3 regions of the Pseudarthrobacter sp. TE3704 genome follow, and region 1 is predicted to be linked to each of the others. Evidence: riboswitches for the same ligand, from Rfam matches in the RefSeq annotation. Region 1 holds a riboswitch; each other region holds the start of a gene.
The links. A riboswitch is a leader RNA that binds a small molecule or an ion and turns the genes downstream of it on or off. The one in region 1 is predicted to bind thiamine pyrophosphate.
Positions count from the first base shown of each region.

Region 2: it holds a riboswitch for thiamine pyrophosphate, as region 1 does, so the genes downstream of both, thiO (glycine oxidase ThiO) here and thiD (bifunctional hydroxymethylpyrimidine kinase/phosphomethylpyrimidine kinase) in region 1, are expected to answer to the same signal.
Region 3: it holds a riboswitch for thiamine pyrophosphate, as region 1 does, so the genes downstream of both, ACZ9BC_RS10805 (ECF transporter S component) here and thiD (bifunctional hydroxymethylpyrimidine kinase/phosphomethylpyrimidine kinase) in region 1, are expected to answer to the same signal.

Region 1 covers NZ_JBWCCJ010000002.1:508,146-512,727, reverse strand. The annotation lists gene ACZ9BC_RS06360 (Rne/Rng family ribonuclease) at 1-2,453, shown strand, start outside; TPP riboswitch at 2,605-2,702, shown strand; gene thiD (bifunctional hydroxymethylpyrimidine kinase/phosphomethylpyrimidine kinase) at 2,710-4,230, shown strand; gene rplU (50S ribosomal protein L21) at 4,529-4,582, shown strand, end outside.
Region 2 covers NZ_JBWCCJ010000004.1:115,079-119,660, forward strand. The annotation lists gene ACZ9BC_RS11590 (4a-hydroxytetrahydrobiopterin dehydratase) at 1-200, opposite strand, end outside; gene ACZ9BC_RS11595 (thiazole synthase) at 247-1,062, opposite strand; gene thiS (sulfur carrier protein ThiS) at 1,067-1,303, opposite strand; gene thiO (glycine oxidase ThiO) at 1,300-2,637, opposite strand; TPP riboswitch at 2,630-2,748, opposite strand; gene thiE (thiamine phosphate synthase) at 2,776-3,510, shown strand; gene ACZ9BC_RS11615 (RNB domain-containing ribonuclease) at 3,588-4,582, shown strand, end outside.
Region 3 covers NZ_JBWCCJ010000003.1:655,053-659,634, reverse strand. The annotation lists gene ACZ9BC_RS10825 (iron-containing redox enzyme family protein) at 1-558, opposite strand, end outside; gene ACZ9BC_RS10820 (DUF4383 domain-containing protein) at 626-1,081, opposite strand; gene ACZ9BC_RS10815 (hypothetical protein) at 1,197-1,403, opposite strand; gene ACZ9BC_RS10810 (heme-degrading domain-containing protein) at 1,400-1,951, opposite strand; TPP riboswitch at 2,038-2,176, shown strand; gene ACZ9BC_RS10805 (ECF transporter S component) at 2,234-2,857, shown strand; gene ACZ9BC_RS10800 (ABC transporter ATP-binding protein) at 2,857-4,410, shown strand; gene ACZ9BC_RS10795 (energy-coupling factor transporter transmembrane component T family protein) at 4,407-4,582, shown strand, end outside.

The DNA of each region.
Region 1 (4,582 bases):
CGCGCCGCCGCCGTCGCCGCCGCCGTGGCGACCAGGACCTGGAACTGACCGGCGGCGGGGATGACGACCCGCCCAACACCGTGACCCGCGTCCGCGCGCCCCGTGTTGCCACCGAACCGGCCGTCAGCAACCGGGTCACCAGCGTCAAGGGTTCCACCCGCCTGGAGGCGAAGAAGCAGCGCCGCCGCGAGTCCCGCGACACCGGCCGCCGCCGCACCGTGATCACCGAGGCCGAGTTCCTGGCCCGCCGCGAATCCGTTGACCGGCAAATGATCGTCCGGCAGCGCGACGACAGAATTCAGATTGCCGTCCTCGAGGACGGCGTCCTGGCGGAACACTTCGTGTCCAAGACGCAGCAGGATTCGCTGATCGGCAACGTCTACCTGGGCAAGGTCCAGAATGTCCTGCCCTCCATGGAGGCTGCCTTCGTTGACATCGGACGCGGCCGCAACGCCGTCCTGTACGCCGGCGAGGTGAACTGGGAGGCTGTCAACCTCGAAGGCAAGCAGCGCCGCATCGAAAACGCCCTCAAGTCCGGCGACACCGTCCTGGTTCAGGTCACCAAGGACCCGGTGGGCCACAAGGGTGCACGCCTGACCAGCCAGATCTCGCTGCCCGGCCGCTACCTCGTGTACGTGCCCGGCGGCTCCATGACCGGCATCTCCCGCAAGCTGCCCGACGTCGAACGCAACCGCCTCAAGCGCATCCTCAAGGACCGCCTTCCGGAACACGCGGGCGTCATTGTGCGCACAGCCGCCGAGGGAGCATCCGAGGAAGAGTTGACGCACGACATCAACCGGCTGCGCGCCCAGTGGGAAGGCATCGAAAGCCAGTCCACCTCCACCAAGGTCCTGGCACCGGAACTGCTTTATGGCGAACCGGACCTCACCATCAAGGTGGTCCGTGACGTCTTCAACGAGGACTTCTCCAAGCTGATCGTTTCCGGCGAGGAAGCCTGGGACACCATTGAGGCCTACGTCACCTACGTGGCCCCGGACCTGGTGGGCCGCCTCGAGAAGTGGACCAAGGACCAGGACATCTTTGCTGCCTGGCGGATCGACGAGCAGATTCACAAGGCCCTGGAACGCAAGGTGTTCCTGCCCTCCGGCGGTTCGCTGGTCATCGACCGTACCGAAGCCATGACCGTGGTGGACGTCAACACCGGCAAGTTCACCGGCAGCGGCGGCAACCTCGAAGAAACCGTCACGAAGAACAACCTTGAAGCGGCCGAGGAAGTTGTACGGCAGCTCCGGCTGCGCGACATCGGCGGCATCATCGTCATCGACTTCATCGACATGGTCCTGGAGTCCAACCGGGACCTGGTGCTGCGCCGGCTGGTGGAGTGCCTGGGCCGTGACCGTACCAAGCACCAGGTTGCCGAGGTCACCTCGCTGGGGCTGGTCCAGATGACACGCAAGCGCATGGGCACCGGGCTCCTGGAGGTCTTCGGTGAGCAGTGTGAGGCGTGCGCCGGGCGCGGCGTGGTCACCCACGACGATCCCGTGGAGCACCGCCGCGCCAACATCGTTGCCGCCGAGCACCACGTGCAGCGTGCCGACAGCCGGCCTGAAGCCCGTGCTGAAGGACACCGCAACGAAGGCCAGCGAACCGACAGCACCCAGCCTGGCGTCCGTCCCGACCGGAAGCGGCGGCGCGGACGCGGCGGCCAGCAGCCTGACGTTGCCCCGGCGGCCGCAGCCGTACACGTGCACACCGTCCACCCGGACCCGGCAGACGCCGAACGCCATGCCAAGGCGGAAGCAACCCGGCTGGCGCTCGCCAACATCGCTGCAGCAGCCCACGCGGCCCACCTGCACGACGATGAGGTTGCGGCTGCCCGCCAGGCACAGCCGGCCCAGCAGGCAGCGCCGGCCGAGGCGGACAAGCACGACGCCGATGCCTCCTCCCGTCCCGCCGCTGTCCTGACGTTCGGCGGCGAGAAGGTTGCCCTGCCCTTCGTCGAGCACGCGGAAGAACAGCAGCCGCAGCCTGCCCTCACCCTGGACCGGCTCGCTGAAGCCTTTGCGCACCTCGGTGAGCCCGCTCCGGCTGCCGAGGCTCCGGCAGAACAGCCGGAAGCTGCGGTTTCGGCACCGGCAGCTCCGGCACCCGTAGTTTCGGCACCGGTAGTTGCGGCACCGGTAGCTTCGGAACCGGCCAAGGCCGGGCAGCCGTCCGGCGCCGCCACCGTTGAGAAGGACTGGTCGGACCACACCGTGGAGCAGTCACGGCAGCGGAGGCCACGGCGCAACCGCAGCGCCAGCCGTGCCCAGGGTGCTGCCAACGAAACGTCGGTCCAGCACCATGAGAGCGTCCCGGCCGCCAGCGCAGGACACTCGCATGCCGCGAAGGCGCCGGAACCGGCTGCGGCCTCCGGTGCGGACACTGCAGGCGCCAAGCAGGCCGAGGCTCCGATCATCCTCGGTGTGGGAGTTCCTGCTTCCGAGCTCTGACCGCAGGCAGCACAACAAAAACCCGGATGCCCGGAACCGCCCTCACGGCCGGTTCCGGGCATCCGGGGTTAACAATGTTTCGGCCCGGATCAGGTGCCAACAGCAGCGGCACGTCACCTTCGGTGCGGCGGCGGCAAAACGGCTAGGCTGGGGAACCGACACGGGGTGCCGCGCGAAGGGCCGGCTGAGATCCACACCCGTTGAACCTGTCCGGCTAGTACCGGCGAAGGGATGTCTCTTGTCTTCGACTCTTGCAATGCCCGCGGAAGCTCTCCAGTCCACTCCTGTCCTGCCGGATTCCGGCCGGGACCTGCCCCGTGTCCTGTCCATTGCGGGTTCGGACCCCTCCGGTGGAGCAGGCATCCAGGCGGACCTCAAAAGTATTGCCGCGCACGGCGGGTACGGCATGGCCGCCATCACAGCCCTCACCGCACAGAACACCCGCGGCGTGGAAGCCGTCCACGTCCCGCCGGCTTCCTTCCTGGCCAGCCAGCTGGACGCCATCAGTGACGACATCACCATCGACGCCGTGAAAATCGGCATGCTGGGGGACGCCGCCGTCATTGGGGCGGTCCGGGAATGGCTCGAAAAGGTGCGTCCCGCCGTCGTGGTCCTCGACCCGGTGATGGTCGCCACCAGTGGCGACCGGCTGCTGCAGGAATCAGCCGAGGCCGCGCTCCGCGACCTGCTGCCGCTCGCCCATCTCCTCACGCCCAACCTGGCCGAACTCGCCATGCTGGTTGGCGAAAGCCCGCAGGATTCCTGGGAAGGCGCGCTCGATCAGGGGAAGCGCCTGGCGGCAGCCACCGGGACCACCGTGCTGGTGAAGGGAGGACACCTGGCCGGGGCCGAATGCCCGGACGCGCTGGTCAACATGAACGGATTGCTGGGAGCAGAAGTCATCCAGGTGCCGGGGGAGCGGGTGGCCACCCCCAACAGTCACGGCACCGGCTGTTCGCTCTCATCCGCGATGGCGACTGTGCAGGCGCGGCTGGGGGACTGGGAGGCATCGCTGCGGGAAGTGAAGCCCTGGCTGGCAGGGGCCCTGGAAGCCTCCGGACGCCTGGACGTGGGAACAGGGAACGGGCCCGTCCACCATTTCCACCACCTGCGCCCCATCCCGCCCGCCGGAGGATTCGCCGCGCGGCTGCGGGCCGAAGCCGACGAGGACCTCAAAGCGATCTACGGGCTGGACTTCATCCGTGGACTGGCCTCCGGCAGCCTCCCCGAAAAGGAGTTTGCCTACTACCTCGCCCAGGACGCCATCTACCTCAACGGTTACTCCCGGGTCCTGGCACGGGCAAGCGCCCTGGCACCCACCGAAACGGAGCAGGTGTTCTGGGCTGCCTCCGCGCGGCAGTGCCTGGAAGTGGAGTCGGAGCTGCACAGGTCCTGGCTGAGCACCCGCCCCGTCCAGGCCGAGCTGGGCCCGGTCACCAAGTCCTACGTGGACCACCTGACGGCCGCATCGGCGTCGGGCAGTTATGCCGTGCTCGCGGCCGCCGTCCTGCCCTGCTTCTGGTTGTATGCCGAGGTGGGCAAGACACTCCACGCCCGGTTTGTCGCCGCGGGCGAACCGGCAGCACACCCCTATGCTGACTGGCTCCGTACCTACGCGGACGAAGATTTCGCCGAAGCAACCCGCAAGGCCATCGCCATCGTGGACGGGGCCGGGCGGAACGCCTCGGATACCGAGCGGGCGGCGATGGTCACCGCCTTCCGGCAGTCCTGCCGCCTGGAAGTGGACTTCTTCGACGCGCCGCGCCTCCACTCCTGACCGGCAGGCGGGCGCTCTGCCGGTAGGATGGTGGGGCGCGGTCCCGCCGCCTGGTTGGCCTGTGGTTCCTATCACAGCCAACGCGCCGGAACCAGCCTCATTTGCGGCCGAAGACGAAATTAGCGTAGTCTAGTTCTTCGGTGCTTACGCCAACACTTGGGTTATGACCCCTTCGGGGATAGCTCACGGATTTCCCCGGGGAATCCACGGCGTTGAGGCACAGCGGAAACCCAGCCACTTCAGCGCCGGGTACCGCACGCAAATCTAGTAATAAACGTCGAGAGAAGTGAGTTCCCAAGTGGTGTACGCGATTGTCCGCGCAGGCGGCCGCCAAGAGAAGGTTTCCGTTGGA
Region 2 (4,582 bases), on a different contig from region 1:
CGGTTGTAGCGCCAGTCGAGGTCCGGATGGTGGTTTTGTTCCTCGGCAAGGCGTCCGACGGCGGCAATCACCTCGAGTGCGGCAGCCGCCGTCGGCGTCTTGAAGACGGTGACCAGGCCGCCGTCGCTGAAACGCCAGTCCGGCAGTCCGGTGAGTGCTTCGTCGATGCGTTCCCGGGGAAGGGCGTCTTTGGCGGCCACTGCTGCTCCTTGCATCAGGGCGCCGGCCGGTCCGAAGGAGCAGGCCCTACAGGAACTCGGCCCGGCCCTCCATCGCCGACGACGCCAGCGCGTGCTCGCGGCGCGGTATCCGACCGGCCGCTTTCGCCAGCCTACCGGCGATGACAGCGTGTTTGAAGGCCTCCCCCATCATCGCCGGGTTCTGCGCCCGGGTCACCGCGGTGGCCAGCAGCACGGCGTCGCAGCCAAGCTCCATGGCAAGGGCGGCATCCGACGCCGTGCCGATGCCTGCATCGAGCACCACCGGGACGGAGGCGCGGGACACGATGAGCTCGATGTTGTGCGGGTTCAGGATCCCCAGCCCGGTGCCGATGGGTGATCCCAGGGGCATGACCGCGGTGGCTCCCAGGTTTTCCAGGCGAAGCGCCAGGACCGGATCGTCGTTGGTGTACGCGAACACCTTGAACCCGCGGTTAACCAGCTGTTCGGTGGCGTCCACCAGTTCCACGGCGTCCGGGAGGAGGGTGTGCTCATCTGCGATGACCTCAAGCTTCACCCAGTCGGTTTCCAGTGCCTCGCGGGCCAGTTCGGCGGTGAGGACCGCATCACGGGCCGTGAAACAGCCGGCGGTGTTGGGGAGGACCCGGATGCCGTGGTCTACGAGCAGCTGGAAAAGCGAGCCCGTTTCGGCCGTCGAATAGCGGCGCATTGCCACGGTGGTCAGTGCTGTCCCGGACGCCAGGAGCGCGGCTCCGAGGCCGTCCAGGCTTGGGGCGCCGCCGGTGCCCATGATGAGCCGCGATGCCAGGGGTACGCCGTCGATGACCAGTGTGTCGTCCATGCCGGAGGCGCCGGCCGGTGTGATGGTGGTGGTTTCGGTCATGGTCTCAGCCTCCCTGCACTGCCGTGACGAGCTCGACGTCGTCACCGTCGGCGAGCGCTGTTGCGAACCATTGGCTGCGGGGTACTACCTGCGCGTTGTGCGCCACCGCCACGCCGAGTTTGCCGCCGTCGCGGGCCTGGCCGTCAGCGGCGAGGGGGCGGCCGGTGACCTGGCTGACGAGCATGGTGATGGAGGCCCCGTCAGCCACCGTATGTTGTTGTCCGTTCAGGGTGATGTTCATGCTGTCTCCTTGATGTTGAAGATGGTGGCGGCCGGTTCGCCGCCGGAAAACCGCCCCGGGTTGAACGGTTGCCAGCGGACGTCCGCCGTGCCGTCCAGAAGGTCCCGGCAGATGGCCGCCGCTGCGGGGGCCAGGAGGACGCCGTGCCGGAAGAATCCGGTGGCAATGATCAGTCCCGCAACGTGTGCGGACTCCCCGGCTGCCGGATCGCCGGCCAGTGGCACCCGTCCCAGCAGCGGGGCGTTGTCCGGGGTGCCGGGCCGCGCCCGTGCCGTGCATTCCAACAGCTCGAGTTCGGCGACGGCGGGCACCAGGACCTGGGCATCGCGGAGGAGCTGGTAGACCCCGCCTGCCGATACGGCGCCCGCTGCGGCGCGGGCACCGGCCGCAGGTGCGTTATGTGTTGCGGCAAGGGCGTCCTCACGCTGGGTGGCTCCGATCACCACCGTCCCGTCCTGCCGCGGGACGATATACACGGGGACGCCGTGGACCAGCCCGCGGACGGTTGAGGTCACCAGCGGCTGGAGCTGCCGGGGCACTGCCAGGCGCAGGATATCCCCATACACCGGCCGCAGCGGCAGCTGCAGGCCGTCGGGCAGCCCCGCCAGGGCTGCAGCATCCAGGCCGTTGGCAACGATCGTTTCGCGGGCCAGGACCGTGCCGCCGCCCGCGAGCCGGGCCCCGGCCACTGCCCCGTCCGCCCAGACCAGCCCGGCGGCCCGGTCCGGCACGGCGTAGCCGTCGATGGCCCCCGCCACGTCTGTTCCATTACTTTCGACGGCGGGGCAATGCGCGGCGAGCGCGCGCCGCAGGCAGGACACCAGGCGCCGGGGATCCACCTGGTGGTCCGCGGGAGTGTCCAGTGCGCAGGCGATGGCAGGGCTGAGCAGCGGTTCCCGGCGCCGGGCCTCCCGGACAGTCAAAGGCTCCACGGACAGGCCGCTGGCCTGCTGCACCCCGCGCAAATCCATGAGGGCGCGGCGATCGGCGGCATCGGCACCCACGGCGAGCGTCGGCGTCGTGAGGTACCCGGGACTTTCGCCAGAAGCGGCGGCCAGTTCCGCGGCAAAGCCCGGCCACCGGGCGGAGGAGGCAAGCATGAGCTCCAGGAGGTCCTCCTCCTGGTAGTGCAGCTCGCTCACCGGGGCCAGCATTCCGGCGGCCGCCCAACTGGCCCCGGCTCCTGGCGCGTCATCGATCAGCACGACGGACCGCCCGGAACGCCTCGCCTCCCAGGCGATGGCATGCCCAACCACTCCGCCGCCGATCACGGCCACGTCGGCACGGATTGTGCCCGACGGAGCCCCGGGCGGGGCAACGTTTGGGGTGCTCATGTGTCTCCTTCCCTACGCCGGCATTAACCGGATCAGGTCAAGCGGTCGGCTCTGACGCCCTCTCAGCCCGGCGCTTTATGACAGCTGCCGCGGGCTCCCGCAGTACGAGGCCAGTGTAGAGGAACTAGGCTTGCAGCCATGAATGTGTCCCAGTCCCCTGCCCCCGCTGCCGCAGTCCCCGCAGCCGATGCCTTCACCCACGCCGAAGGCACTGCCGGCCTGAACAGCGCCCGCCTCTACCTCTGCACTGATGCCCGCCGGGACCGCGGGGACTTCGGGCAGTTCGTGGATGCTGCCTTTGCCGGCGGCGTGGACATCATCCAGTTGCGGGACAAGGCCATCGAGGCGGCGGAGGAGCTGGAGCTGCTGGCGGTTTTGAAGGAAGCGGCGCAGCGCCATGGCCGGCTGTGGGCTGTGAATGACCGGGCGGACATCGCCGTGTTGTCCGGTGCGCCGGTGTTCCACATCGGTCAGAAGGACCTTCCGTTGGATGCAGCCCGCACCCTGCTCAACGGCAACGCCGCCATCGGGCTATCCAGCCATGCCCCCGGGCAGGTGGACGCCGCCCTCGCTGCCGCAGCCGGACCGTCCGCGCTTGACTACTTCTGCGTCGGACCCGTCTGGGCCACGCCCACCAAACCCGGCAGGGCCGCCGTCGGGCTGGACCTCGTGAAGTACGCCGCCGCAGCCTCGGCCGACGCCGGGAACGGGGTGCCCTGGTTCGCCATCGGCGGCATCGACCACTCCAACGTGGACCAGGTTGTGGAAGCAGGAGCGAGCCGCATCGTTGTGGTGCGTGCCATCACGGAAGCTGATGACCCTGCCGCCGCTGCTGCCGCCCTTGTCGCTGCCTTGGACGGGGCCACACCCTAAGGCTGCCGCAACACGACGCAGCCCGCGCGGCGTCAATGCCATGCAAAACCGGGGCTCTTCGGGCTAGGCTGATTTTCGTGTCACATCATCGGCTGGCTCCCAACGTCCACGAGCACAACAATGCCCTCGAGGAAGCCCTGGGTGCGCTGCGGACCGAACTGGAACTGCCCGGCCCATACCCCATACACGCAGTCAGGGATGCCGAAGCCGCCGTCGCGGCCTTGCAGCTGCCGGCCTATGACCTGACCGGCATCGAATTCATCACCATCGATCCGGCATCGTCCACGGATTTGGACCAGGCCCTGTTCATCGAGGCCGACGGCGACGGGTACCACGTGCTGTACGCCATCGCCGATGTTCCCTCCTTCGTGACACCCGGCGGGCCCCTGGACGCCGAAACACGGCGGCGCGGCCAGACGTTTTATGCCCCGGACGGCCGGATTCCGCTGCATCCGGAAGTCATCAGCGAGGGAGCCGGGAGCCTGCTGCCGGGGCAGGACTGTTCCGCCTTTGTCTGGGATTTCCGGCTGGACAGCGCCGCCGAAGTCACCTCCGTCGCCGTGAAGCGGGCCCGCATGCGCAGCCGGGCCAAGCTCAGCTACAAGGGGGCGCAGGCTGAACTGGATTCGGGCAACGCATCCCCCGTCCTCCAGCTGCTCAAAGAGGTTGGCCTCAAGCGCGTGGAGCTGGAACGTGCCCGTGAAGGTGCCAGCCTGAACATGCCGGAACAGGAGATCGTCCAGCTTCCCGATGGCGGCTACCGCATCGCCGCCGCCCCGCAGCTTCCCGTGGAGGACTGGAACGCGCAGATTTCGCTGATGACCGGCATGGCCGCGGCGCAGCTCATGCTGGCCGGCAGAGTGGGTATCCTGCGCACCATGCCCGCGCCGGATGAGCGCTCCCTCAACCACTTCCGCCTGCAGACCGAAGTGCTGGGCAAACCATGGGACGGGGAGGTCAGCTACGGCGAATACCTGCGCACCCTGGACCCCACCGATCCCCGGCAGCTGGCCATCATGCATTCGGCGGGAATGCTGTTCAGGGGCGCCTCCTACACCGCCTTTGACGGTGT
Region 3 (4,582 bases), on a different contig from region 1:
TGCCTGGATTTCCACCAGGGCGGCTTTCGCCCGGCCGCTCAGCCGCGGGATGGCCCAGGTGTGGGGGTCCGCTTCCTTGAGCTGGTAGATGGATTTGTGGATCAGGAACTCCTTGAGCTGCCCGAGGCTTGCCTTCTTTGCCACGAAGCGGGAGACGCTGGGGCCGGTGTCCCGGGCCGCCAGGCCGAACAGGACGTCGGCAACTGCGTCGCTGGTCAGGTCGGAGCCGGCCGGAAGGTCCAGATCCCCGCCGGCCTCCCGGGCGGCGAGGCGCAGGGCTTCCTCGAAGGGCTTCTCCAGCATTTGCCGCACCTGGATCAGCCCGGGCTCCCACTCCCACTCGTCCGGCACACCTTCCAGGCCGGAGTAATGCAGCTCGTACAGGCAGAAAAGCGCGAGCTGGACATCATCATCGCCGATGATGTCCGTAACCCCCGCCAGCTTCCCGTCGACCAGTTGGCGCATCCCGGAAAGGGACTCGCCGGCGCTGCCCGGGTGTCCTGCCAAAACCCCCAACAGGGCGCTGCTGATGGGGCCTCTCGGTTCCGGAAGTTTCATGGTGCTCCTTGGGTTCGGGCGGTGTGCCGGTGCGGTACCGTCTGCATTGACGGCCAGTCAGGAAAGGTCAGTTGCCGCGGCTGGCGGCGGGAGTGCGCGGGGACAGCATGATGGCCAGGGCGATCATGGCCAGGCCCAGGACGAGGTGCAGCCAGTTGTCCGCACCGTTCTCCGGGATGAAGTTTGCCGGCGTGTTGTCTCCGATGAGGAGGCCATACAGCCAGAGCACCAGGTAGATGACCCCGCCGTAGGTGAAGAAGTTCCTGGCCTGGCGGTGGGTCCGCGCCATGAGCAGGCCGGCGGCGCCGAAGAGGCAGTGGACAAGGTTATGGAGAATGGATACCTGGAACACACCCAGCAGCAGGGCGCCTGAACCGGGCCCTGCGAAACCGAGGGAATCATAGTTGCGGGTAACGCCGGGAACGAATCCCAGGATGCCAACGAGCAGGAATACGGCGCCGGCGGCAACGGCAGACCACTGCAGGGCGGTTCGGACGCCCGGTGGGCGAATGCTGACTGCCATGTCCTGTACTCCTCTCACGCCTGAAACAATATAGTAAGCATGATTACTAATAAAAGCTAAGCAGGCTTTGTTTCTGCGTTGAGGGATACGGAACCTTCCCCGTTCCGTCCTTTTCTTACGCCGGGCCGGTCCAGGTGTAGGGGTTGGGGTGCTGCCCGCCGCTTCGGCCCTGCTCGTACCCCTGTTGCCATGCCTTGCCGACGGCGGACACCAGGTCGGCCAGCAGGGGATAGTAGGGATGGTCCGGGCCGATGAAGATCATCTCGTCCTCGGCTTTGTCCAGTGCCGCCCGGACGGCATTGTCTGCGGGCCTGCCGGTCATGCCGGGCCGTCTGCCCCTGCCGGGCGCAGCACCTCACGCATAGCCTCCACCACCAGGTCATGGTCCTGCATTTGCGGGAGCCCGGAAACGGTGACGGTGGCCACCGCGCCCACACCGGAAACATAGACCGGGAAGGACCCGCCGTGCGCGGCGTACAGGGTTTGGTCGAACCAGCCCTGGTCCTCGATCCGGCCGCCCCGGAGCCGGCCGCGAAGCCCCACCAGCAGTGAGGGAACCTCATACCGGGCGGCGGTGCGCTGCTTCGCCCGGATCCAGTGTTCGTTGTCCGGGGTGGCGCCGGGCAGGGCCACATGGAACAGGACCTGATCGCCCTTGGTGATGTCGATCGCGATGGGCAGGCCGCGCTCCTTTCCCAGTTCCACAAGGAGAAGTCCAAGGTTCAGCGAGTCGTCCAGGGAGAAGCCGGGGAACTGGAGCTCATGGATCTCCCCCTCGATGCGGCCGATGAGGGCCTGCAGCGATCCCTCCGGCTGCGCGGCGTCAGAGTCCGGATCGAAGTCGGTCACATGCGGCTGATTAGCAGTCATGGCCCACAATCTACCCCTGTCCCGGTGTAAACTGGACTCCGCCCAGCAGGGCAGTTCTACCTAAGCATTATTCCGTTCAGAGCATTACTTAACGACAGGGGAGCGCCGCCGTCGGGCACTGGCCAAGGCCGGGAACCGCAGGTGGGCGCTGAGAGTGCGGACAGCCGCAGACCCTCGAACCTGATCCGGTTAGTACCGGCGCAAGGGAGTCGAGTTCTCGAAGTCCGGCAACGGCAGTAGCCGCTTGCCGTGCTTTCCCCTCCTGTTTCCCAGGAGGATCACATGAGCACTGCAGCAATCAAGAAGACCACCAGCAAGTCCTGGCGCGTCGTGGACATCGTGGTGGCGGCCCTGATCGCCATCGCCGGCGGCGTCATCTTCTGGGCCTGGTCCCAGGGTGCGGCCGCGGTTTCCGCGCCGATGAACGCCGTTTACCCGCCCCTGACCGGCCTGATCGCCGGCGGCTGGATGATCCCGGCGGTGCTGGGCATGCTCATCATCCGCAAGCCCGGCGCGGCATTGTTCTGCGAAACCGTCGCAGCCACCGGTGAGCTCCTGATGGGATCGCAGTACGGCGCCTCCGTGCTGTTCTCCGGCTTCGTCCAGGGCCTCGGCGCGGAGATCATCTTCGCCATCTTCGTGTACAAAAAGTTCAACCTGCCCGTTGCCCTGCTGGCAGGCGCGGCGGCGGGACTCTTCTGCGGCCTGAATGACTCTTTCGCGCCGTGGGGCTGGAACATCGCCTACTCGGGCGGTGACAAGCTGGCCTACATCATCTTCACCGCGATTTCCGGTGCGGTCATTGCCGGTGCGCTGTCCTGGATCGCTACCCGGGCTCTAGCGAAGACCGGCGTGCTGAGCTCCTTCGCCTCGCGCAAGGCAGCCACGGAGCCCGTCCTCTCCTGATGCAGGCACCTTCGCACCAGGCCGGGCCCGGAGCTATGCGGCCGGCGGCCGTCACGGCCCGCGGCTGGGGGTGGCGGCATGCCGGCCGCCCCAAGCCTGCGGTCCACAGCCTTGACCTCGACATCGCGCCGGGGGAGCGGGTGCTCCTGCTCGGTCCTTCCGGTGCGGGCAAATCCACCCTCCTGCATGCCCTTGCCGGGGTTCTGGGCGACGTGAACGACGACGGCGAGGCGGGCGATTCGGACGAGTCGGGTTCGCTGCTCGTCGGCGGTGCGTCCCCCCGCGGGCAGCGCGGCCATGCCGGGCTGATGCAGCAGGACCCCGAAACACAGGTTGTCCTCTCCCGCGTAGGCGACGACGTCGCCTTCGGCGCCGAAAACCTTGCCGTGCCCCGTGACGCGATCTGGACCCGCGTGCACGAGGCGCTTGACGACGTCGGCCTGTCCCACCTGCCGCTGGACCATCCGACGTCGGCCCTGTCCGGCGGCCAAAAGCAGCGCCTCGCGCTGGCGGGCATCCTTGCGATGCGGCCCGGGCTGATCCTTTTGGATGAGCCCACCGCCAACCTGGACCCGGCGGGTGTGCTGGAGGTCCGCGACGCCGTGGCCCGGTGCCTGGACAAGACCGGCGCAACGCTGGTGGTGGTGGAGCACCGGGTGGCGGTCTGGAAGGACCTGGTGGACCGGATTGTGGTCCTGCAGCCCGGCTCGGCCTCTGATCCTGCGGTACTGCTGGACGGCCCTCCCGACCAGGTACTGAGTGACGCGCGGACCATGCTGATGGCCGCCGGGGTATGGGTGCCCGGTTATGTGCCCGCCACCCGTGCCCGTGCTGCCGTGCCGGCCGCCGGGACGGGAAATCTCCTGCTCGCCGCCGAAAAGCTGGCAGTGTCCCGGGAACGTCCGCGCCGCAGCGGGTTCCGCAGGATCCCGCCAGTCCCGGTGCAGGAAGACATCACCGCGCAGGTGCGGGCCGGCCAGGCACTGGCAGTGGTGGGACCCAACGGTGCGGGAAAATCCACCTTTGCCCTGACCCTCGCGGGGCTCCTGGAGCCGGTCGCCGGCAAGGTTTCCGCCACCACCGACCTGAGCCGGGGAGCGGGAATCGACCCCTACAAGTGGAAAGCCGAGCAGCTGATCGAGCGGGTGGGCACGGTGTTCCAGGAACCCGAGCACCAGTTCGTTACCGGCAATGTGCTCGATGAACTGCTGTTCGGGCCCCGGCACCTGGGGCACGGCGAGGAACGCGTTGACGAACTGCTGGAACGGCTGCGGCTCACCGCGCTGGTGGACGCCAACCCGTACACACTTTCCGGCGGGGAGAAACGGCGGCTCTCCGTGGCTACGGTCCTTGCAGCGAGCCCGCAGGTCCTGGTGCTGGACGAGCCGACGTTCGGCCAGGATGCGAACACGTGGGCGGAACTGGCGTCCTTCCTCTCCGAACTGCTGGACGCGGGCACCGCAGTGGTGTCGGTGACCCACGATGCCGAGTTCACCGCCGCGCTGGGCGGGACGGAGCTGCGGATGGCTGCAGCGGAACGGGTGGCACCATGAGGCAGCAGCTGAACCTGCGTGGCAACCAAGCCCTCCTCACCCGCGCCAACCCCCTAAGCAAAGTGGCCGCCGTCGTCCTCATCACGGTGGTGCTGGCACTGTCCATCGACTGGGTCTCGGCCTCGGTGGCGCTGTTTTTTGAGTTCCTGCTGTTTCCGCTTGCCGGCCTGAC